DNA from 4 places in the Paenibacillus sp. FSL L8-0436 genome. Region 2 is predicted to be linked to each of the others. Evidence: riboswitches for the same ligand, from Rfam matches in the RefSeq annotation. Region 2 holds a riboswitch; each other region holds the start of a gene.
The links. Region 2 has a riboswitch for cyclic di-GMP ahead of NSS79_RS05285 (PA14 domain-containing protein). Riboswitches for the same ligand answer to the same signal wherever they lie in the genome.
Positions count from the first base shown of each region.

Region 1 (4,502 bases), 1.3 Mb from region 2:
TGAGTCTTTAGGCTTCAAAAGCTGTCCGTTACCCTGCACCAGCTTCTTGCCCACCGCTGCAGCTACGGAATCCCTTGCCCAACTGCTAACGCTGCCGTTGTCCTTATATCCGCCCAATTCAGCTTCAAGCTTGGCAGATTCTGCAGCAGAAGCCCGGCTGCCGATAGTGCTGTCTATTGCCCGCATCAGCATCACCATCATCTGTTCACGGGTCAGCGGATCATTACCGTGAAAAAGTCCACTTTCTCCCGTTACGATTCCTGCCGCTGCAGCTGCTTCCACATAAGGGTAGGACCAGTTCGCAGCTGAAACATCACGGAAAGCCGGTGTCTCCGGCCGCTGCGGCTGCAATCCAAGAGTTGCTGCCAGCAGCTTGGTGAATTCAGCCCGGGTCAGGATCCCTTTTGGCGCATAAGCGGTTCCGTTCATCCCGTTCACAATCCCCCTAGCCCCTAGCACCTCTACAGCTTGCTGCGCCCAGTGGCCTGACATATCTGTGAATTCAGCTCCGCGCAGCATTACCGCATATAGTCCGGAAGCTGTAATTCCGGTTTGAACAACGGCGTCTTCCGCCGCAGTCACTCCGCCAATATAGTTCCATATGCCTTTTGCCGGATCGTTGCTATAGATTCCAAGCTTCTCACGGCCTGTCGTCCAAGGCGCTTCCTTCGGGTACCCTACCGTCAGCTTGGCCGGCATCAGGAACGGAGCACTCGCTTGCACCTGCCACGCTGAACCTGCCTTCAGCAGTTTTTTGCCGGTTGCGTCGAGCAGTACTTCTTTCTCCAGCTCAGCTTGGGCCAAGCTTACAGTGGTATTGTCAGGGAAGGTTCCTGCTGAAATCTCCAGCCGTGCCCAGCCATTCAGTACAGACAAAGTACCTCCAGCACTTCCGATAACCTGACTGTCCTTGGCTCCGGTTACTACAGGGGTCTTCACTTCCGGGGCTGAACCCGGGTTCGGATCTGCGCCTGGATTTGGAACTGCACCTGGATTTGAGGTTGTCCCTGGAGCTGGAGTCGTTCCTGGGGTTGGGGTTACCCCTGGACTTGGAGTGGCTCCCGGACTCGGAGGGGTTGATCCTTCTTTCAGGTCAATCGACTCTATGTAATCATCCTTCTTGCTGTAAAGCAGTTTATCCCCGGTAATGCCGATCAGCTTCGTTCCGGGCTCTATTGCTGGCAGTGATTTCACTGCATATGTAGAAAGGTTCACTTGCTGCAATGTGGCAGCACCGTCCCTCTCCTCTTGAAAAACTGCCTGCCCTTCACCTATCGACATGAAGGCATACTGGGTTCCTCCAGGCTTCATCTCGGTGAGATCCACAGGCAGAGCAGTCAGATCCTTGATATTCAGAATCACATATTTGCTCTCGGAAGCCCCATTTTTTTGCTTAAACAGTACATCGCTGCCGTTAAAAACAAACCAGTCCACATAGCTTGCTCCGCCCAGACTAACCAGTGCACGCGTAGCCCCGCTTTTCAAATGGAGCAGACTGAGCCCCCCGTCACGGGCATTCTTATACACTACATTGCCGCCGGCCAGCACCGGGAAACGTCCTTCGCCGAGGTCGGCTTCAACGCCCGTAGCCAGATCATGATAGATCATGCTGCCGTAATTTTTGCGCTCGTACCAAACCACACCGACTCCATCCGTAGTCGGATTGCCATATGTGCCAGACTGTTTGTTAAGCTTTCTTCGTGTACCCGTCTCAAGATCGGCAGTGTAAATATCCCAGTTCAGTGAAGACTCCTGCTCTGTTCCTTTGTCGGCCCACACTGCAACGTTGCCGCTCACATAAGGCGCATCCTTGGCAGATGAACCCGATGTAAGAACAGTGCTGGCACCACTGGCCTGATTCATCGCGTGAACCTGCTTCACCCCGTCAGCCTCTGCTTCCAGCCATACGATCCGGTTGCCGGATACGTTATAGTCCGTTCTACCCGGATCGGTCCCGGCAGCCAAAACCTGCTTCATGCTAAGGCCTCCGCTAAACAGGCCCACAAGCATACTCACCGCCACTGCGGACACAACCGTCCGCGAAAACTTCCCTTTCCTTCTAAACCTCATTTACTTCTCTCCCCCAGCGCTATTTGTAGGCACGCCAAAAAACCAAGTGCCTTGAGCGGCCCGGCTGTCTTAACATCCTCCTTTGGATGAAGTAGACCCGTGGCTTTGCGTCTCCGACTTTCGTACGGATTTGCCTTTGTTTCAAACTCGGTTTTTTCTGTCCCGTTATGGGTATGCAGGTGTGACTTTAGTTGTACAGGACTCTTTCTTTATCGGAATTTATCCCTATAAAATTAATAAGTTCTAGTTCTCCCTTACTTATATACCTTTTCCTTTTTTTCGGAAATAGGCTTCGTTCTTCGGCATTTGTAAAGATTTATAACAAATTTAGAAACAAAAAAACGGCATCTCTGCCGTTTAATTGTGTTATAGACTCTCAGGATTCGAACCCAGGCCTTATATAAAGGATTTCACTAACTACTCCTGCTTTAAATGCTTGGCTGCGGCTGCAGGTGCAAACAGTGAGCTTGCAAGCAGAGCTACCGTTCCTTTATACACTGCGTGCGACGCTGCGACACTTCCCAAATGTCCTCCTATGTGCAGGTGAATCACTCCGTGAAGAGAGGACCAAATCGTACCTACAATAAATTCCGCATTTGAATCACCAGTAATTAGGCCTTGCTCTTGAGCGCTGACAATCACGGATAACAAGCGCCGCATAGCAGTAACAGTGCCTTTCATGCTCTGCTCATCCGGTTTGAAATCTGCAAATGCTCCCCCAAACATCAATTTATAGTAGCTGGTATAGCGCTGGCCAAATTCCCAATACACTTCTGCCAGATTAATTAAATACTGCTGCAGATCCTCTGACTGTGAAGCACTCTCAAATTCGCTCGAGAGTATTTTGCAGCCCTCCAGATATAATTGCTGGGCTAAACCTTCTTTATTAGCAAACAGACTGTAGATGATCTTGGTCGAGCAACCCATCTTCTGAGCTACTTTTCGCACGGTGACAGCTTCCGGCCCTTCTTCCTGAAGAATAAAGGCTGCTGCATCAACTACGAGTTGACGAAGACTAGCTGTGTTCTGTAAGCGGGCTTCCTGGTAGGTTGTCAGCTTTCTATTGCTTGCGTCAGCAAAATTGTTAGGTTCATTCAACTTAATCGCCTTCTTTAGTTATGTTGTTATTCTCGGGAAACGCAGTTTCCAATCATATACCACGCATTCTATACAGTCGATTCCACAAAGTCAATCCTACATACACATATCTTCTTGCAAATTTTTAAAAAAAGAAGGTTTGACTTTCTCCAGCCAGCAGGTTACTATGATTTCAATAGGAAACACTGTTTCTTAACGAATACATCGTTTTAATAGGAGGAGTTATTTTATGAATATTCAAGGAAAATGGTCGCTAGTCACGGGTGCCTCTTCCGGCATTGGCGAACAATTCGCAATACAGCTGGCTAAACAAGGAAGCCATCTGGTTCTCGTAGCCAGATCTAAGAACAAACTCGATGACTTGGCAGCGGAACTCGAAAGAAGCTATAACATCAAAGTCAAAGTCATAGCTATGGATCTTACGGAAGCAAGTGCACCAAGCGAATTGTTCCAGCAATGCCAGCTGTTGAAGCTTGAGATTGAGCTGCTGGTCAATAATGCCGGATTTGCCACTCATGGGAGGTTCGAGCAAATCTCAGGTCAGCGGCAGCATGAGGAGATTATGTTGAATGTTGCTGCCGTCGTAAATATGACTCATTTATTCTTGCCGGATATGCTGCGCAGAAGCTCTGGTACTGTGATCAATGTATCGTCCACCGCAGGATTTCAGCCGCTCCCCTATATGGCTGTGTATGGGGCAACCAAAGCTTTTGTCTTGTCCTTTACAGACGCATTATGGTGGGAGAATCGTGACCGTGGAGTCCAGTTCTTTGCACTTTGCCCCGGTTCTACCGATACAGCTTTCTTCACCGTCGTGGGGACTGAGGATGCTTCAGTCGGGAAGAAAGCAACTCCACAGCAGGTAGTTGAGACTGCGCTGCGCTCACTCGCGAAAAAGAAGATATACACTGTTCCAGGCTCGCAAAATTACCTCGGAGCACAGTTGTCCAGATTCGTTACCCGAAAGCAGAGTCTGCGGATTGTTGGAAACATGCTTGCCCCAAAATAGCGTATAATGAACAAAATAGAAAATCCACAAAAAGGGGATAGGATACATGATATTGAGCATGAATTGGATTACGCTCAGGGTGCGGGATCTGGAGGCATCCCTTAATTTTTATCACAGCATTCTGGGACTTCCGATTGACCGCAGATTTGAGAGCAGAGGAAGACAGATTGTTATGTTAGGCACGGAGGGGCAGCCCAAGATCGAGCTTATTCAGGGAAGCGACCCGGCTCTGAAGCCGGAATGCGGTGTGTCCATTGGGTTCGAGGTGGCGTCACTGGATGAGGCAATAGAGAGTTTCAAAAGCCAGGGTATCCCGGTAGCGCGT
Region 1 is NZ_CP151955.1:2,457,042-2,461,543, reverse strand. It holds gene NSS79_RS11140 (S-layer homology domain-containing protein) at 1-2,070, opposite strand, end outside; cyclic di-GMP riboswitch class I at 2,122-2,215, opposite strand; gene NSS79_RS11135 (TetR/AcrR family transcriptional regulator) at 2,488-3,168, opposite strand; gene NSS79_RS11130 (SDR family oxidoreductase) at 3,398-4,177, shown strand; gene NSS79_RS11125 (VOC family protein) at 4,224-4,502, shown strand, end outside.
Region 1: another riboswitch for cyclic di-GMP. It lies ahead of NSS79_RS11140 (S-layer homology domain-containing protein); the one in region 2 lies ahead of NSS79_RS05285 (PA14 domain-containing protein).

Region 2 (6,219 bases):
CATGTATCCGGAGGCTCCGATCTTCACGACGGTTTTTAACGGAAGCCGCCTGACCGACAACCTCAAAGATGCGGATATCCGGGCCTCCTGGCTGCAGAAGATCCCGGGAGTGAAGGCCAATTTTAAAGGGGTATTGCCGCTTTATCCGATGGCCATTCGTGATTTGGACTTTAGCGGGTACGATATCGTCCTGAGCTCCAGCAGTGCTTTTATGAAAAGCATAAAGGTTCCCGAATCCACGTTTCATCTATGCTACTGTCATACGCCAATGCGCTTTGCCTGGGATTATGACACGTACATGGAGCGGCAATCGAATTCCGGACTGTTCAAAAGACTGCTCAAGGTCTATATGCAGCGGCTCAAGACCTGGGATCAGCGGACATCCAAAAATGTTAACCAGTTCGTGGCTAACTCTTCCGTAGTGAAGACGCGGATTCAGAACTATTACCATAGGGATGCCGATGTGATCTTCCCGCCGATCAATACAGCCCGCTTCACCAGTTCCAGCTCTATCGGCGACTATTACCTGATCGTCTCCCGGCTTGTATCCTACAAACGGATCGACCTGGCAGTGGAGGCTTTTAGCCGGAATGGCCTTAAGCTCTATATCGTCGGCGACGGGCCGGACCGTAAGCGTCTGGAAGGAATGGCCAAAGATAATGTCACTTTTCTGGGCCGGCTGGAGGATGAAGAGGTCACGGGCCTAATGTCGAAATGCCGGGCGTTTATTTTTCCGGGAGAAGAAGATTTCGGAATTACGCCCCTGGAGGCGAATGCCGCAGGAAGACCGGTCATTGCTTATCAGGCCGGAGGGGCGCTGGATACCATAGTCCCTTATGTCAATGGCGTATTCTTTCAGAATCAGGAAGTGGATGATCTGCTGAAGGCTATCCACGAAGTGGAGTCCTATGCGTGGGACATCAGCAAGATTATGGGGCATGCGCATAAATTCGATGAACAGACGTTTATGGTTCAGTTCAAGCAGTATGTGGAACAGGCCTACGTTAATTTTCTTAAAGGAGGATGATTATATGAAGCTGGCAGTAATCGGTACCGGCTATGTCGGTCTTGTATCTGGCGTATGTTTTACACTTAACGGGAATCATGTCATCTGTGTCGATAAGGATGAGGAGAAAATCAATAAATTGAACCGGATGGAATCCCCCATCTATGAGCCGGGTATTGAGGCGCTGATCGAAATGAATCTCCGTGAGGGCAGATTATCCTTTTCGGCGGATCTGCAGGAATCGGTGCGCCTTTCTGATATCGTCATCCTCGCTGTAGGAACGCCTTCCCTGCCGGGCGGCGAAGCAGATTTAACGTATATCGAGGGAGCAGCCACAGAAATTGCGCAAGCGATGGAAGGCTACAAAATCATCATGACCAAGTCGACCGTCCCGGTTGGCACAAATGAAAAAATCCGCAATCTGATTGCTTCCCACACGAATCATCCCTTCGATATCGTCTCCGCTCCCGAATTCCTGCGTGAAGGCTCGGCGATCCGCGATACGCTTCATCCTGACCGGATTGTGATTGGTCTGGACAATCCGCTTTTGGAGCCAACGATGCGCCAGCTTCATCAAGGCTTCACTGAAAATATCTTCGTAACGGATATCCGCAGTGCGGAAATGATCAAATATGCATCGAACGCTTTCCTGGCAACCAAAATCTCTTTTATCAACGAGATTGCCAATATTTGTGAAAAAGTGGGAGCTGATGTAACCGAAGTGGCAGAAGGCATGGGGATGGACCGGAGAATCGGCTCAAGCTTCCTGCAGGCCGGAATTGGTTATGGAGGCTCCTGTTTCCCGAAAGATACCAATGCGCTGATCCAGATCGCAGGTAACGTAGACTATGAGTTCAAGCTGCTGAAATCGGTGGTTGAGGTGAATAAAGGACAGCGGTTTATGATTATTTCCAAACTTCATGAGTCGCTAGGCAGCCTGCGCGGCGCGGTTATCGGAATTTGGGGGTTGGCCTTCAAGCCGAATACCGATGATGTACGCGAGGCACCTGCCCGGGAAATCGTCGAAGCGCTGGTAGCGGAGGGAGCTACAGTGAAGCTATATGATCCGATTGCCGCCGATAACTTCAAAATGCAATACGATCATCCGCAGCTCCGCTGGTGCGGCCTGCCGGAAGAGGCGGCAGAAGGCAGCGATGCCGTATGCCTGCTGACCGACTGGAGCCAGTTCAAGGATATCGACCTGCATCGCTTGGCGGGCAGTATGCGCCGCCAGGTTCTGATCGACGGCCGCAACGTCTACTCCAAGGAGCAGATCGAAGGCACCGGCCTGGAGTACCATTCCGTCGGACGCCCGCAAATGGGCGGACTGAGCGGGTATTCGGCCAGCGTGGCTGGTGCGATCTAAGCCTCAAGCTTGCTCTGCTAAGTTCCCAGCTCTGTAAAGCACTTCGCTCTTACCTGCCGCCAAACAAGCGGCGATGCCGGATCTTTTAGCAGGGTGCTTCGCCTGCGGGTGAAGCGAATAGTTAGGCTGTTGGCAGGTACGGAGAGGAATTTTGGAACTGTAGGAGCGAATGCGTCCGCCTGAAAGCTTTCCGCAGGAAAGCTCGCTTCGGAAGCCTATGCAGTCTGCGGATTTCCACCGTGAACAGCGGTATAAATCAAGAAATCTGCAGACAACAGCGGCCGAAAGTCCAAACATTCCTTGCAGTGACTCTCATAACAGCTAAGTCTTATGCTTTTCACGTTTGAAGCAACCAATAACAATCCGATATTTTCGCGTCAACACATAATGAGGAGGGTTCCATATGAAACTGGTACTTCTATCAGGCGGTTCAGGTAAACGTCTCTGGCCATTGTCTAACGATTCACGTTCGAAGCAATTTCTGAAGGTACTTGAGAGTCCGACGGGTGAACCGGAATCCATGGTGCAACGGGTATGGCGGCAGCTGGAGGAAGCTAATATGTCGGGTTCGGCTTATCTGGCTACCGGCCGCAGCCAGGTGGAAATGATTCAGAGCCAGCTTGGCAGCGAGGTGCCCATCATCGTTGAGCCGGAACGCCGCGATACGTTTCCGGCGATTGCCCTGACAGCAGCCTACCTGTATTCCATGGAAGGCGTTTCGCCAAGCGAGACCGTGGCCATCCTGCCGGTCGATCCTTATGTGGAAGCCGCCTTCTTCGATACAGTTGTGCAGCTTGAGCAAACGATGCAGGAGAGCGGAGCGAACCTGGCGCTGATGGGTGTAGTACCCGAGCATGCTTCAGAAAAATACGGATATATCATTCCTACCAGCGCTGAGGCGGGAGCAAGCGGCTATCTGCAGGTAAGCCACTTCCAGGAGAAACCTGACCGTGAGCAGGCCGAGGAACTGATCAGCCGGAATGCCCTCTGGAACTGCGGCGTGTTCGCGTTCCGTCTGGGTTATCTGCTTGATATTCTGCAGCGCAAAGGATTGCCGCTGAACTACGAGGAACTGCAGAAGCAGTACAAACTGCTTGCTTCCATCAGCTTTGATTACGAAGTGGTGGAAAAAGAGGAGAAAATCGTTGTTCAGCCTTATGCCGGATTCTGGAAGGATTTGGGCACCTGGAACACGCTGACCGAAGAAATGAACAGCAACCACGTGGGCAAAGGGTTCGTGACGGCCGATTCCGAAGGCACTTGCCTGATTAATGAGCTGGATATTCCGATTACGGTGATCGGCGCGAAGGATCTGATTATCGCTGCCAGCCCGGACGGGATTTTGGTTACCCATAAAGCGGAGAGTCCGAGAATCAAGGAAGTGCTGAAGTCTTTTGAACAAAGACCGATGTACGAAGAACGCCGCTGGGGCCATTATAAGGTCATAGATTATGTGAAATACGATGAGGGAAATGAAGTGCTGACCAAACGGATTTTTATCGAAGAGGGTAAAAATATCAGTTACCAGCTGCACCATAAACGCAGTGAAATCTGGACATTTGTCAGCGGTGAAGCAAGCATTGTGATTAATGAGAAGATGCATAATGTGAAGGCAGGAGATGTGGTGCGTATACCGGAAGGCACCAAACATGCGATCCTTGCGCTGACGGATGTAGAGTTTATCGAGGTACAGACCGGTTCGGAACTGGTGGAAGAGGATAACATCCGCATCACCTTGGATTGGGAAGATATAGCTTTGCAACAGTTTATCTCTTAGGCCTAAATAATCTATTTAACCAATTTTTACAGATCCAAAACAGGTATTTAGAACCATTTATTAATTTATTTTTATTAATGCTCTAAATAAAAACTTCATAGGGACGATACTTACGGTAAGAGGGATAAATCCTTCCAAAACGACAAAGGCAAACCTAATCGAAAGATAGGGACGCAAAGCCATAGGGCCTTCGCAAGAGTGGCAGCCTGGCTACCGAAAGGAAGATCATTTTGAAAACTTACCGTAAGTCTCGTCTGCTGTCCGCCTTGCTGTCTCTTGCCGTATTGTTAACCGCTGTGCCTTTAGGATTTGGGCTGTCGCCTTCAACCGCAGAAGCCTCATCAAGCACAGCAGTGCCGGTTAATCCGGACGCTTCAGCCGAAGCTGTCAAGCTGCTTAGTAACCTCTATTCCATTACCGGAAAAGGGATTATCTCTGGACAGCACGATTATTTGGAGAGCCCGGATGAATTCAGCAACAAGTTGAAGGGAACAAGCGGAGAATATGCTGCTCTTCACGGATATGAGCTTGGCGTAATTAGCGGCCAGTCGGAGAGTACAGCTGCATCGCAGCGCAAGAATGTGATGAACAGCGCGATCAACTGGTACAAGAACGGCGGCATTGTCGTAATGACCTTTCATCAGAATCTGCCCGGGACTGCCTACCTCTGGTCCAATGTGCAGAAGCCGCTCAAACAAGAGGAATTTAACAAGTATGTAACGCCGGGCACGGCAGAATACGCCAGCCTGATCACGGATCTGGATAAAGTGGCGGTGTCGCTCAAAAGCTTGCGGGATGCAGGCGTTCCTGTACTTTGGAGACCTTATCATGAAATGAACGGCGACTGGTTCTGGTGGGGGAAGAAAAGTAATTTTGCTGAACTGTGGAATATTATGTATGACCGTTTCGTGAACGTTCATCAATTAAACAATCTGTTGTGGGTATGGAACCCCAATGCACCGAATGCCTGGTCTGATCCTTATGCGCTGACCTATCCGGGCGCAAGCAAAGTGGATGTTCTTGCAGCAGATATATATGATAACGACTATATGAATAAGTATTATGACAGTTTGCTTAGTCTGGCTGCCGGTAAACCGATAGGTATTGGTGAAAACGGTGAGATGCCCAGCACGGCCAAACTGAAGCTCTCCCAGAAAAATTTCGTTTTTATGATGAACTGGGGAAAAATGCTCTATGAGAAAAACAGCACAACTACGATTAAGAGTTTCATGAATGATAGCTATACACTGACCCGGAATAAATATAAGAGTTGGAGTGCACCAGCCGCTGCGCCAACACCGACAGCAACACCAACGCCGACAGCAACGGCAACACCAACGGCGACACCAACGCCGAAGCCGACGGCAATGCCAACGCCTGACTCTAATGATTCAGTGGAAGCGCCTGTGGTGAGCGGACTTAAGGGAGAGTACTTCAAAAACATGACGCTTTCCGGTACGCCCGCCTTGGTGCGCAATGATGCATTGCTTAACTTTAACTGGCGCCAGGGTTCGCCGGATCCTTCAATCGGTATAGATTCCTTCTCCGTCCGCTGGACCGGTCAAATCAAGCCAACGTATAGTGAGACTTATCAGTTTTTTACCACTTCGGATGACGGTATCCGCGTTTATATTAACGGTAAAGCTGTCATTGACAGCTGGATGAAACAGAGCGGAGCCGAGCGTACCGGAAGCATCGCTTTAACAGGCGGTCAGTTGTACGACATCAAGGTCGAGTATTACGAGAATGCCGGCGATGCGAATATCCGCTTAATGTGGCAAAGTCAAAGCCAAGTCAAAGGGACGGTTCCGGCCAGCGCATTGTTTGTGAATGCCGGGGCAGCTGCTGCCAGCCAGACAGAATTGGACAGTACACTCAGCCTGGTTGCAAAACCGGTTTTAGCGGCGACAGCAGCACCAGCCGCAACAGCAACAGCAACAGCAACAGCAACACCGACGCTTGCACCAACACCGGTGCCAACAGCAACAGCAACGCCGACACCTGCGCTGACAGCAACACCAACACCGGTGCCAACAGCAACACGGACATCTGCGCCAACACCGGTGCCAA
Region 2 is NZ_CP151955.1:1,142,718-1,148,936, forward strand. It holds gene NSS79_RS05270 (glycosyltransferase) at 1-1,027, shown strand, start outside; gene NSS79_RS05275 (UDP-glucose/GDP-mannose dehydrogenase family protein) at 1,032-2,372, shown strand; gene NSS79_RS05280 (sugar phosphate nucleotidyltransferase) at 2,776-4,149, shown strand; cyclic di-GMP riboswitch class I at 4,287-4,367, shown strand; gene NSS79_RS05285 (PA14 domain-containing protein) at 4,380-6,219, shown strand, end outside.

Region 3 (6,219 bases), 600 kb from region 2:
AAGTAAAGCGGGAACAAATTAGTAGGTGTTGTTGCACCGGGATTTAATTGAAGCCGGTTTGAAGCAACTATGGGATCGGTAGCTGCACTCCCTAATAGGGCCCTGAGATCCGGCAGTGGTTAATCCAATCTGGCCAATTAATACATTTTGGTTTGCTGTCAATCCTGCGCCATTCATGCTGCCGGCAATGCTAGCGTTTTGAGAAGTCCGAGCATCGAGTAAACGTGTCATATATCTAGCCTCCCATAGTTTTTGAGATATGGTATGCAGCTATTCCGAAGAGTTCGTCCGCAGGGAGGCAATCATTTAGAGACGGCTAGCCGCCAAGAGTTGTAATACATCCTTCACTAGCTTGTCTCATTGGGAACTGCGGGATTATGGCGGTCAGGATGAATGAGTAAACGGATTCCAGAGGGGACCACAATATGTAGAGATTGCACAGCGGGGGATATTAGTTACACGACAACAGTTATTTTGAGGGAATGGCATAGGAGAAGGGAGGGGAATTCCCTCCCTCCTGTCATTAAATAAAAAACGGGAGTAAGAACAAAGCAGTAATGGCGCCAAAAGGGATCCGTCTCTGGATAAAGCGGCGTCTGGGGAAAAACCCTGGATGGAACCCGAATTGTCTGTAGGTAGAGTTTTGCGCAGGCATACCCTGAAACATCTCATTTGTGGGAATAGCAAGAGTAACGAAATCCTGGTCTACATGGGCAATAAACCCATCATGAGACTGACCATCCGTAGTAGTTACACCAACGTACTTATTCATGCAACTCCAAGCGACTTGTTGATAATTATTTGCTTCCATAAAATAATACCTCCTCAGATAAATACATCCTGACAACAGTCTATGGACTATAACCTACATTGTTGACGGCGAATGCCCATTAATTATTATTTGATGTATTACATTCTTAAGGAGGGAAAGTTCATTGGTTTTCTTCTTTGAAATTAACGATAATGTCACTCAATTGTTTAGGGTTTACAACCTTATGAGAGAACTCTACTGACCCATCCAAACCAATAATTCCATATTCTCCTTCATCATAAGGGAATATTCTATCTTTAAAGTAGACGAGTCTAGACGTTAATTTTGGTTGCTCCCCCCAGAGAGTATCTATGCCTGTATCCAAAAATTTGGCCAAAGGACTAGACGAGTTTTCCTGAGTTTTAGCCGACATCTGACCTTCCCAAACAAGGCTCATGTATCCATTCTTTAACTCGTAATAATAAACGCTATCGCTGTGTATGAAATACCACTTAGAATAGTCATTTTCAGTATAAATAAAACTAGTCATAGGGCCTTCCGGATGCACAGTGGAATAGTAAAATTGAACCCGCGGCAAACCAATGACGGCTAACCTTGCTTTAGCCAGATCGCCGCTGTTCAATTCTTTCTGAGTCTCCGGATTTGGAGAAATAATCACAATACCGTTATTCTTCGAATCCCAATGAACAAGCGTTCCGAAACTTCCGCTCATGAACCGTAACGGGACATAAACGGTGTTCTTTTCAACAAAAGGCGGCGTATCTAATTCTAGTTTTTCCTCATTCATCCTCGCAACACCGCTGCCGACGGCAAGGCTCAATGTGTCCGAAGTATGCGGGTCAACAACCAAAACCGTTTTGGATTTGCTGTTCCAGCTCACCTTATAGCCCAAAGACTGCGCAGTGCGAATAGGAACATAACTCACGTTCTTCCTGACCAAAGGAGAAGTTAGCTCATCCTGTACGGCCCCGTTTACATTTAGTTTGAGGGGGTTAGCAGCATTCGCTGTACCGCCGATTGAAAAGATAAACATTACAGTGAAAAACAAAAAATAATGTTTTTTTCAAGTTGATCCATCCTTTTCTTTTTTTTAGTTAGACTTGCTGATTTGGAAAAAGTTGCAGCATCAAGCAAAGCCGGAGCCTTAACCTTAGAATAGGCAGCCAGCCATCTTCCATTTCTTCTACCGTCGGGGGGGAACTTTACAAAACCTTATTGAACCTTATAATGAGAAGTGAAGCGCCGCAAAGATTATACAGAACCTAATTGAACCTTACAGATAGGTGTGGGTTACGCTCATAATGCTTAAGCCGGGGGCGAATTCCTTCACCAGCAGCTCAAAAAAACTATATGCGGCGCGGTTTTCCGGATTCCCGGTGGGCTGCGCCTTTCCTTTGTTGCAGAAAGGGGGCAGGATGTTATGCGATGTTTGACTATACGGCAGCCTTGGGCGACGCTCATTGCTCTTGGTGAAAAATCATTCGAGACCCGTTCCTGGAGAACAGCTTACCGGGGTGAAATCGCCATTCATGCCGGTTTGAAGATTGATAAGGAAGTATGCTTACGGGAGCCTTTCCGATCGGTGCTCGCCCGTCATGGTCTTACGGCGGACAATTTACCTGCCGGAGTGATTATAGCGACAGGATCGCTGATAAACTGTTATGAAGTTACAGCTGGTATGGCTGAAGAAGGCTGGCCCTACGGCAGCGAATATATCTTTGGAGATTATAGGGAGGGACGGTTTGCCTGGGAACTGACGGGCGTCACTCCGCTGGAGGACAACATTCCGGCCAAGGGCCGGCTGGGCTTCTGGGAGCATCCTGTTCCGCAAAGGGAGCGGTGAAGCGCTTATGGAATTTCAGAATCGGCAAGTCTAATTTGGATAGACGGAAAATATTATGACGGTACCGGCGGTTCGTTGGAATACAGGTATGAATGGGATGCTGCCCGGGTATCTTTTTAAATATAGGGCTTTGTGTATCTTATCTCTGCCGGAGCCAATCAGGTGTTCAGGAAGGAGCGTATGCATAGGAAATGGGCAGTCTTCTTATTGCGTGGCTTTGCATGTTATGTTTATTTCTTACGTTTAAGGATAAGGTAAGCCGGAGGATTCTATATCCCGTGGCGCTTGTAGTTATTTTCGGCACATTGGGCTATTGGAAGGTTTTAATGTAATTTATAGCGGGTACTTTACAGGTCTTGCCGACTCCCATGGCGAGGCCTGTTTTTTTCTTCAACGCACCAAAGTCTATAGGCTTGCTTGAGGGCCGGATTTGATTTTGTACTGTTCCTCATAGCTGTGGTAGCCGGAGATATCGAGTCCCAGGTATTTGCGCATATGGATAGCAGCCTGTGCAGCGATGACGTCATCCAGCAGCAGCATCCGTTCATGATATCCCCGGCATATAAATTTGGCCTCGATGCCGACCTGGAGCCGCTGCTGTTCATAGACCTTAACTCCGCGTTTCCTCATTTCGGCGCGCACATCCCTCAGATCGGCAGTAACCGCATTCGCAGCAGTACGGAGAACATCCATGTATGGGGCGGGGGTCCGCAGTTGTGTCGACATAATGGCTGAATCCCGTTCAAAGGCTGATAAAATCAGCGGAAGCAATATATAGGATTTGACCAGTGTATTATCGTTACTCTCCGCTCTATGCATAAATTCAATCACCTCTAATAAGAACGTATATTCGTATTTTAACCGATTATTCAAAAATTAATCAATGGAATTTCTAAACAGTTGAAACAATGTGACATAATTCACAAAATAATTATAAGAATTATTTTATATTAAAATTGAAATAATAAATATTGAAAAATAAAGCTTATTAAAAAGGAGAATTGTGATGAATTATGAGGGAAGTCTCCGCCGCGGATTATTGTTCGGGTTGTTTCTAAGTGTTCCACTATGGGTGTCCATGATCGGCTGGGTTCAGCTGTTATAAAATATACAAATTCTAAGTCCGGCTGTTGCCCGCTGACTTATGTAAATTGACAATGACTAAAAACTGCTGCCAAGAGCTGGCGACAGTTTTTTTGCCGTTTCGACAAAAGTTGAAAAGTGGTTCGAATATACTAATTTTTAATATTAAAAATTTGTTTCATGTGATTGGTGAATACAACTAAACCCTTATGCGATGCGGGATTGAGGACTTTTTCAGAGAATCTATCAAAAAAAATAAGGAATAGATTGACAAACGGAGGGGTGAAGAGATAGACTGATTCTAGTCCGAAAGTAACAAAAGTCATAGACTACATAGAATGCAACTGTTACCAACTTCTCATGTATAATCGCAAACCGTTCGAAAGAGCGGGACGCAAAGTCAGGAATCTACAGCACTCTAAAGGTGCCACGATCGTCCGGCCGCCATGAAGCTAACCCTTCTTGGCGGTCTTTTTGTTGTTACGGGCTAATCTGTGCATTCATAGAATAGTTACATAGGAGGTACATATCGTTGTTGAAGAAAAGATCAGTAGCCTTGATTCTGACGGGGATTTTAACCATCGGCAATATGCTTCATCCGAGGATCAATGTAGAGGCGGCGGCAAGTATGCCGTACACCCCAACACCGGTGCTGGGAGTCGCCGGGAATTTTAACGCCTTTATCTTTGGAGATTTCGCGCAAAGCAATGACCAGATCCATGGACGGCTTGCTGCTGCAGGGAACATTACTCTTCAGGGATATGGAGTATCCAAGGATGCTGCGGGCGGAGATGTGTTTATCGCCGGCAAAGACATCGACTTTTCAAATGGAACAGTTTATGGCACCTCTGTGTATGGAGGCAGCATGAAAAGTTCAGGAGCTGATCTTAAAGGAGGTACGCGGCAGGATCATCCGATTGATTTTCAAGCTGAGGAGCAATTTTTGATTCAGCGTTCGAGTGAACTAGCTGCTCTGAAACAAACGCAGCCCTTTGTCAGAGATGGAGGGAAAATGACGATTAACGCTCCGGATTCCTTTAATGTCATTCATTTGACTGCTGCGGATTTGGCGGTTACCAACGGTCTCCAGTTCAACATTGCAGGAAATGCCACGGTAATTATCAATGTAAGCGGGAATAAGGTCGTCATTCCGGATTTTCAAATGTGGAACGGCAAATCTCACAATGTGCTGTTCAACTTCTACGAAGCTTCTTCTGTAGCTAATGGGAACACAACCATTGAAGGCACCATGTTAGCGCCGCATGCCTTTGTGGCGTTCAGCCGTGCTGAGCTGCATGGTACCCTTATTGCAAAAGGATTCAGCGGTTATATTCAGATGCATCATCATACCTTTGAGGGAACGGTGCCGCCAGTCGGCCCGACACCAACACCGAAGCCGACACCAACACCGACGGCGACGCCAACACCGACGGCGACGCCAACAGCGACGCCAACACCGACGGCGACACCGACGCCAACGGCAACGCCGACACCGACGGCGACGCCAACACCGACGGCGACGCCAACACCGACGGCGACGCCAACACCGACGGCGACACCGACGCCAACGGCAACGCCGACACCGACGGCGACGCCAACACCGACGGCGACGCCAACACCGACGGCGACACCGACGCCAACGGCAACGCCGACACCGACGGCGACGCCAACACCGACGGCGACGCCAACACCGACGGCGACGCCAACACCGACGGCGACACCGACGCCAACGGCAACGCCGACACCGACACCAACGGCGACGCCAACACCGACGCCGACGCCAACACCAGCGCCAACGCCGGTGCCAACGCCGACACCAACACCAGCGCCGACACCAACACCGACGCCGGTACCAACACCAACGCCGGTACCAACACCAACGCCGGTGCCGACACCAACACCAACACCGGTGCCGACACCAACACCAACACCGGTGCCAACACCAACACCAACGCCAACACCGGTGCCAACACCAACGCCAACACCGGTGCCAACACCAACGCCAACACCGGTGCCAACACCGACACCAACACCGGCGCCGACATCAACACCGGCGCCGACATCAACACCAACACTAACACCGGTGCCAACACCAACGCCAACACCAATACCAACGCCGACACCAGCGCCGACAAGTGTAGTGCCAACGGTAGAACCAACGCCAGCGCCGACAAGTGTAGTGCCAACGGTAGAACCAACGCCAGCGCCGACAAGTGTAGTGCCAACGGTAGAACCAACGCCAGCGCCGACGAGCGTAGCGCCAACAGTAGACCCGACGCCGGCACCGACGAGTGTAGCGCCAACAGTAGACCCGACGCCAGCACCGACGAGTGTAACGCCAACGGTAGACCCGACGCCAGCGCCGACGAGTGTAGCGCCAACAGTAGACCCGACACCAGCGCCGACACCAACGGTGATTGGTACGAATGACGATCAGGAGATTACGATTGATGAGGATCCGCTGCCTTTGGGCCCTGTGACCACACCTTCGCCTGTGCAGCCAACGCCGGAGACTACTCCA
Region 3 is NZ_CP151955.1:538,107-544,325, forward strand. It holds gene NSS79_RS02535 (phosphatidylinositol kinase) at 524-811, opposite strand; gene NSS79_RS02540 (copper amine oxidase N-terminal domain-containing protein) at 933-1,697, opposite strand; gene NSS79_RS02545 (ASCH domain-containing protein) at 2,193-2,615, shown strand; gene NSS79_RS02550 (hypothetical protein) at 3,021-3,434, opposite strand; cyclic di-GMP riboswitch class I at 4,058-4,147, shown strand; gene NSS79_RS02555 (collagen-binding domain-containing protein) at 4,234-6,219, shown strand, end outside.
Region 3: another riboswitch for cyclic di-GMP. It lies ahead of NSS79_RS02555 (collagen-binding domain-containing protein); the one in region 2 lies ahead of NSS79_RS05285 (PA14 domain-containing protein).

Region 4 (6,219 bases), 2.1 Mb from region 2:
GTGAGCTCACAAATGCCATGGAGGTTTACCGCGAACAACAGCGTTCATTAATAACACAGAAGCAATCGCCGGAAGATTTACCGATGTGGATGTTAACCTTAAACTATGGAATCCTGTCAACCGAAGCTAGACTGCAGTGGTGCAAAGAATCAATTGAATGGTTAAATCAACAGCGTTAACGAGGGAGTGAAAAAAGTGAATCAGAGTGAACTGCATAACATCCAGGGTGTAAACTTTAACATCGAAGTACAAGGAACAGGTGAACCGCTTGTGCTGCTGCATGGCGGCTACTCCAACCTCAAGGTGTGGGATCTCCATGTGGAAAGACTGGCTCAAGCTTATCAGGTGATCCGGTATGATCAGAGAGGATATGGACAAAGCGACGCTATCACCACCCCCTTCTCCTATTATCAGGACCTGAAATCCGTTCTGGATCATCTTGGGATTACCCGTGCCAGTGTTGTCGCCTCTTCCTTTGGAGGAAGTGCTGCGATTGACTTCGCTCTGGCCTATCCGGATCGTGTCAGCAAGCTAATCCTTGTTGCCCCTTCTGTTAACGGCGCCAAGTATCCCTTGCGGCTGTCCTGGGAAGGCATGAAGGATTTCCTGAGAGTCCGCCGGGTTGGAATCAACAAGGCTGCGGAGCATTTTATGAAGAACAGCTTCTGGCACTACCTCGTTCCACAAGATCAGACGCTTCGGGCTCAATTCAAAGAGCTTTATGTCAGTAATGAAGTCTTTTATCAAGGCAAGCCCAATTTGCATCGTCCTTTAATGCCTCAGGCCTACAGTCGCTTAAATGAAATCAGTCATCCAACACTTGTTATGGAAGCCGGGCTGGATTTACCCTTCAACAAGCAGATCTGCAGTTACGTACATAAGAATATTCCAGCTTCAGAATTCGTCCAGCTGCGTCAATGCGGCCATTATCCGCATTTTGAGCAGCCTGCTGAATTTATAGAGTTGATTATTGAATTCTTAAATAAAGACCATATAAGTTGAACTTTAGACTTACCGAGCCGGCATAGAACGCAACTGCGGTGAATGTTTGGACTTCCGGCCACTGTTGTCTTCAGATTTCTTGATTTTAACCGCTATTAGCGGTAGAAATCCGAAGACAAAGGCGGACACTACCGTTCCTCCAGTTCCAAAATCCCCCTCCGCTGCTTTTGCCTCTAGGTAGTTCTTTAGTTCAACTTATATAGACAAAAAAGCCTGCACCAAAGCGCAGGCTTTCGTTGTTTTTCTATCGCGTTCCATTACTGTAGTGGTGATGTTAGAGTCTCCACAAGGTAGCACAACTCGTAATACCCGCGCCTACCGACCACATAAAAAACAAGTCGCCGGGTACCAGCGTCCCGTCCTTAATCGCATGGTGAAGGGTGATAAACGGACTGCTTGTGCCCGTGTAGCCATAAATATCCCCAATGTAAGGGAATTTAACGAGCTCCTCATCCAGCTTACCCGCGATATCTTTAATGACGCTCAAGTTTAACTGACTAAGGATATAGTGCTTCACATCACTTTTTGTATATCCATGTTCCTGAAGCAGCTGCTCAATATTGGATACTGCTGTCGGGAAAGCCACATTGACGTTGTACTCCGGATGAAGATAGATTTTCTTCTCTTCAAGCGACAGATGTTCTCCGTACATTTGCGTCATGCCTCCGGCAGGGAACTGCATATCCTCCGCCTTCTGCGTATTGGTGTAGTACGCCGAATCTATCAGACCGGAATCCGTATCCTCCACTCTCTCCAGCAGAACCGCACAGGCCGCATCTCCGCAAAGGCCCTTGGATGCCAGGTCCCCTTCTTTGTAGAAACGGGCAATCTGCTCCGACCCTACAATGAGTGCGTATCTCACTCTGGGCGTGGATATCATGGATCGGGCTGCTTGGTCAGCAGCGACAACCATACCTACACAGTTGGCATTGCTGTCATAGATAATGCAGGAATCTTTACCCTCCAGCGCCTGATGCACAAATGCAGCATCTGTCGGAGCGCTGAAATCATGTGTTCCTGAGGAGAATACGATCATATCCAAATCGCTTCCGCTGAGCCCACAGCTCTTCAATAACTTTTTGGATGCTTCAATAGCCATATAAAGCGTGCTCTCTTCATAGTCCGCCGCGTAATAACGATCCTTACGGCCAAAGAACTCCCAAATGCCGATAAGCTTGTCCGCTGAAGCTCCGGCCTGCAGAGCCAATTCCTCATTGCTGATCTTATAGGCAGGATGGTACACTTCGGTGCTTACTATTTTGACATTAGCCATGGTTGACCACCCTCTGCTTTAGATTTAGGATATACGATTTAGGATTTAACGATTGCCCAAGCCTCTTCCACCGTATCCACAAAATGTCCTTTAAATCCGGCGCTTGGAGCTACTCTCTGTAATTGAGATTTGGCTACTACTTTCTTCGGATTCACCAGAACCGCATGTTTAAAACTGTTATACAGCACATAGCAGCGTTCCAGAACCGGCAATATCTCCGGCTTGAAGGGCGCCATATCGTTGCAGTCAATAATCAGAGACATCTCGTGGATCGGCAAAGTCGGCATGGACACCTCGAATATTTCCACTTCTTTTACCGTTTCAGCCAATTCGGCAAATCCATGCAAGCTGATGAAGATGGTGTTGAATTCCGGGTACATTTTAGTTTCTGCGATCATTTTTTAATGACACTCCTCTTAGTTGTTTTTTTCAATTTGCGGTTGCGGGATTCATTGGAAATAGGTTCATACCCAAGATTTACCGCTTTACTACTATCGTCAAATTGCACTGTTTTTTTGATAGTTTCTGAGAATTCATTTATGGCGTTCTGACTATTGTACGAAGCACAATATAGTCATTTGCGTCGCGTGAGATCAGTGTGTCTTTATTAAAATACACAAAATTGTCCGCACTGCGGTTTCGTTCCCCAAGCAAAAAGAGTTCCCCGTTTCGGAGGTTCACTCCGCGGGCTACCAGTTTATTGTTCATCATTTCCGAGAACACCGCATAATTGTCACCTACAAGTAATAGATCATTCCGGTCGCCAATTACCCATTCACGTTTGAGCAATACTTTAACCGGGGCTCCGGCTTTACTGCGGTCCATCGTCATATAAATGAAGTAATTTTTGGTCTTCCCGGCAGCATCCACTTCTTTGGAGTCAATCATCCAGACAATATCTTTACCATTCGAAGCTACGAGGTTGAAGGATTCATTTTCTTTCAGCTTGTAAAGCTCAGTTGTTTTTGAACTTGGCAGATCATACAGATACAACGTGCCGGTGTCCCATTTGCTATAGATGAACTTGTCATCTACAAACTGGTGGACCTGATCAAAACCGAGATCATTGATGGTCTGAGTTTCCAGTGTCGTTTTGTTAGTGAAGTAAAAATCTGAGCCACTGCTGTGTACATAATATTTGTCACCCACACCCAGTAATTCCGGAGTTTTCACTTCCAGCGGAAGCTCGCTTGTTTTTTTGGTTTTCAAATTGTACTGTACCAGCTTCTTCGGATAGATATTAATTTGTTTAGTCACTTCAATTGTGGACTCATAATAATAAACACTGTCTCCCAGGAGCTGCAAGTTCGTTTTGAACGTGTTAGTAGAAGTAACTTTCTCCGTCGTCTTCTTCTTCCAGTTATGTAGGTACAGCTGATAAGCCCCTTTGCTATCCTTCTCCAGTGAAGCGATCGTGTCACCCGTGAACTTGTAGTTGTAGTCAAGCGGCATGTTATATGCAGTTTTGACATCTGTAAAAGTGTACTTCGCAGCTGCGTGGACCGGACTGGCAATCAGGGGTCCTGCAGCCAAGACCGCAGCCAGAATAAACGCTAAGCCTGGCCTTATTTTGTGGCGAATCTTCAAAAACATGTTTTTTTATTCTCCTTTTGTTGTATTTAGACAACAAAAAACCAAACTACATGAGCGTCCCCGCTGTCATGCCGCTTTCGTGAGCGGTTTAGACCGGTGGCTTTGCGTCTTCCGCCTTTCGGCGGAGTTGCCTTTGTTCATCAGCTGGCGCTTCCGAATCACAAACATATTTTGGTATTTATTATCTATCTAAATTTATAATTCGACAAGAGTAGTCATTATCCTCCTTTTTTCTCACATTCAAATATTGTTCGCTGTACCTGTTTTGTTACGATAGTGCGTAGATCCGTTTGACCATAAAATCGAAAAAACGCTGATTCCAGTTCTCTGACAGCCTTTCGGTCAATTCTGCAATTAACGCTGCAGCGAGGTCCACCAGCTTCTGGACAACTGAAGGTAATGCATCCGGTCCAAGACCATTTAACGCTCCTGTTAACTCATCCAGTTGCTGTGGACTGAGTTTGCGATGCAGTCTCTTGATGCCGAGCTGCGCTGTAAAAGGATCTATTACATGCCGCAGAACGGTCATTAGATCTGCCGCCAGATGACTGCCGAGCCGATGTGCCCAGAGCAAATCGCCGCGAAGATACGCGGTCTCAAATTCCAGAAGGCTGAAAGTGAAACCGGAAAGGAGCCTCGTAATCTCCGCATCCGACATGGGGAAGCTCTCTGCCTTGTAATTGGCAAGACATCCCTCGGGATCATGCAGGACAAGGATTTGCTCGATTTGTTTCAGACTCTCCTCAGTCACTGTATAAAGATCGAAATGCAGACCGTCTTCAAACACGCCAACAATTTGCGGCCCTACAAAGTTAGCTTCCGACCAGAATATCAGCGGTTTATAGCTCTCCATATGGGATATTCTGCGCGCTAAAAAATCCGTCAAGCCCTCGCTGTGGACCAAACAGTACAAATCAACATCCGAGTAAACATCCTGCTCTCCTCTGGCATGTGCGCCTTTCAGAAATACTGCCCTGACTGCCGGATCACCCTTTACGGCCAAGCCTATCAGACGGATTGCTTCGTCTTGTTTCATTCTCTCTTCCCCCTGCAATGTGTAGTATGATCTGAACATAATCTTTCTTTTTTTATTAAAAGTGAGAAATATTGTGGCGCTGGTGCGTCTTATATACAAATAAATCAATTGGAGGCACTGGATGAAGGCACAGGAAAACGACGAACAAATCATTGCCGAAGTGCTGCAGGGCAACCAGGAGGCCTTTGCGGTACTCGTAGACAAATACAAGTCGAGCTTGTATGGTCTGCTGCTCGGTATGGGCGCCAGTCACCAGGATGCACAGGATTTGGCCCAGGAAACTTTTATCAAAGCATACCAGAAACTCCGCGAGCATCATGGCCAATCAAGCTTTACCGCTTGGCTGTACGCCATTGCGATCAACCACTTCAGGTCACTGAAAAGGCGGAAATCCCCAGGCCTAACAAGCAGTAACTTACTGGAGGAGAAGGATCGCGGGCCAACCCCTGAAGAGCAGTATATGCGTAAGGAAGACGAGCTTGAAATGCACCGGAAATTGTCCAAGCTTCCAGAACGATACCGGATTGTACTGCTGCTTCGCTATACCAATGAATTATCCTATGAGGAAATCTCAGCGATAACGGGAATGCCTATGCACCAGGTCAAAAATTGTCTCCACCGCGCCCGCCAAAAGCTGAAGAAACAATGGTCGAAATCCAGGGAGGGTTCCAATGAAAAAATGGGCTTACACCAATCACAATGACTTGTCCGGCACTGATAACGATCTATTGACGGATTCACAATTGTATACAAGCTCTAATCTAGCTGATGATTTCACAGAGCGCGTTATGGAACAAGTTCGCAATACAGAGATACTGCCCGCCTCCGGGCAACAATTATCCGAGATATCCGGAATGCAAAAGGGCCGCACCCTAAAAAGAGGTTTAAAGTGGGGCAGCACTGTTGCTGCAGTGATAGGAATTGCTTCATTACTGTTTTTCATTGGCAGATCAGGTACGGTCTCAGAGACGCTGTCCAACCCTCCACAGAAACCGTTCCTCCTTGCCAACCAGTGGGCAGAGCTTGGTCTGCTGGACGCCAGAATACTCGGAGTGGTGCAGCAGCCTGGCATAGAGAAAACCGATAAAGGTTATACCTTTGTCCTGCAGGACGTAGTGGCTGATCCTACCCGTTTGGTGCTTAACATTAGCATTACGGATAAAACCGGACATGCTGCCAACGAAGCAATGTCCAAATTTAATACCAGCCAATTGGAAATCCATGATGAACAAGGACACAACATCGGAGAACTGAAAGAGATCATGCCCTTGGCCAGTGACATTTATGGAAACTCTGGTCAAGCCTCTCTGCTGTT
Region 4 is NZ_CP151955.1:3,202,675-3,208,893, reverse strand. It holds gene NSS79_RS14685 (PadR family transcriptional regulator) at 1-179, shown strand, start outside; gene NSS79_RS14680 (alpha/beta hydrolase) at 196-1,002, shown strand; gene NSS79_RS14675 (ketoacyl-ACP synthase III) at 1,277-2,275, opposite strand; gene NSS79_RS14670 (hypothetical protein) at 2,314-2,673, opposite strand; gene NSS79_RS14665 (hypothetical protein) at 2,813-3,868, opposite strand; cyclic di-GMP riboswitch class I at 3,919-4,010, opposite strand; gene NSS79_RS14660 (nucleotidyltransferase domain-containing protein) at 4,137-4,904, opposite strand; gene NSS79_RS14655 (sigma-70 family RNA polymerase sigma factor) at 5,026-5,607, shown strand; gene NSS79_RS14650 (DUF4179 domain-containing protein) at 5,576-6,219, shown strand, end outside.
Region 4: another riboswitch for cyclic di-GMP. It lies ahead of NSS79_RS14665 (hypothetical protein); the one in region 2 lies ahead of NSS79_RS05285 (PA14 domain-containing protein).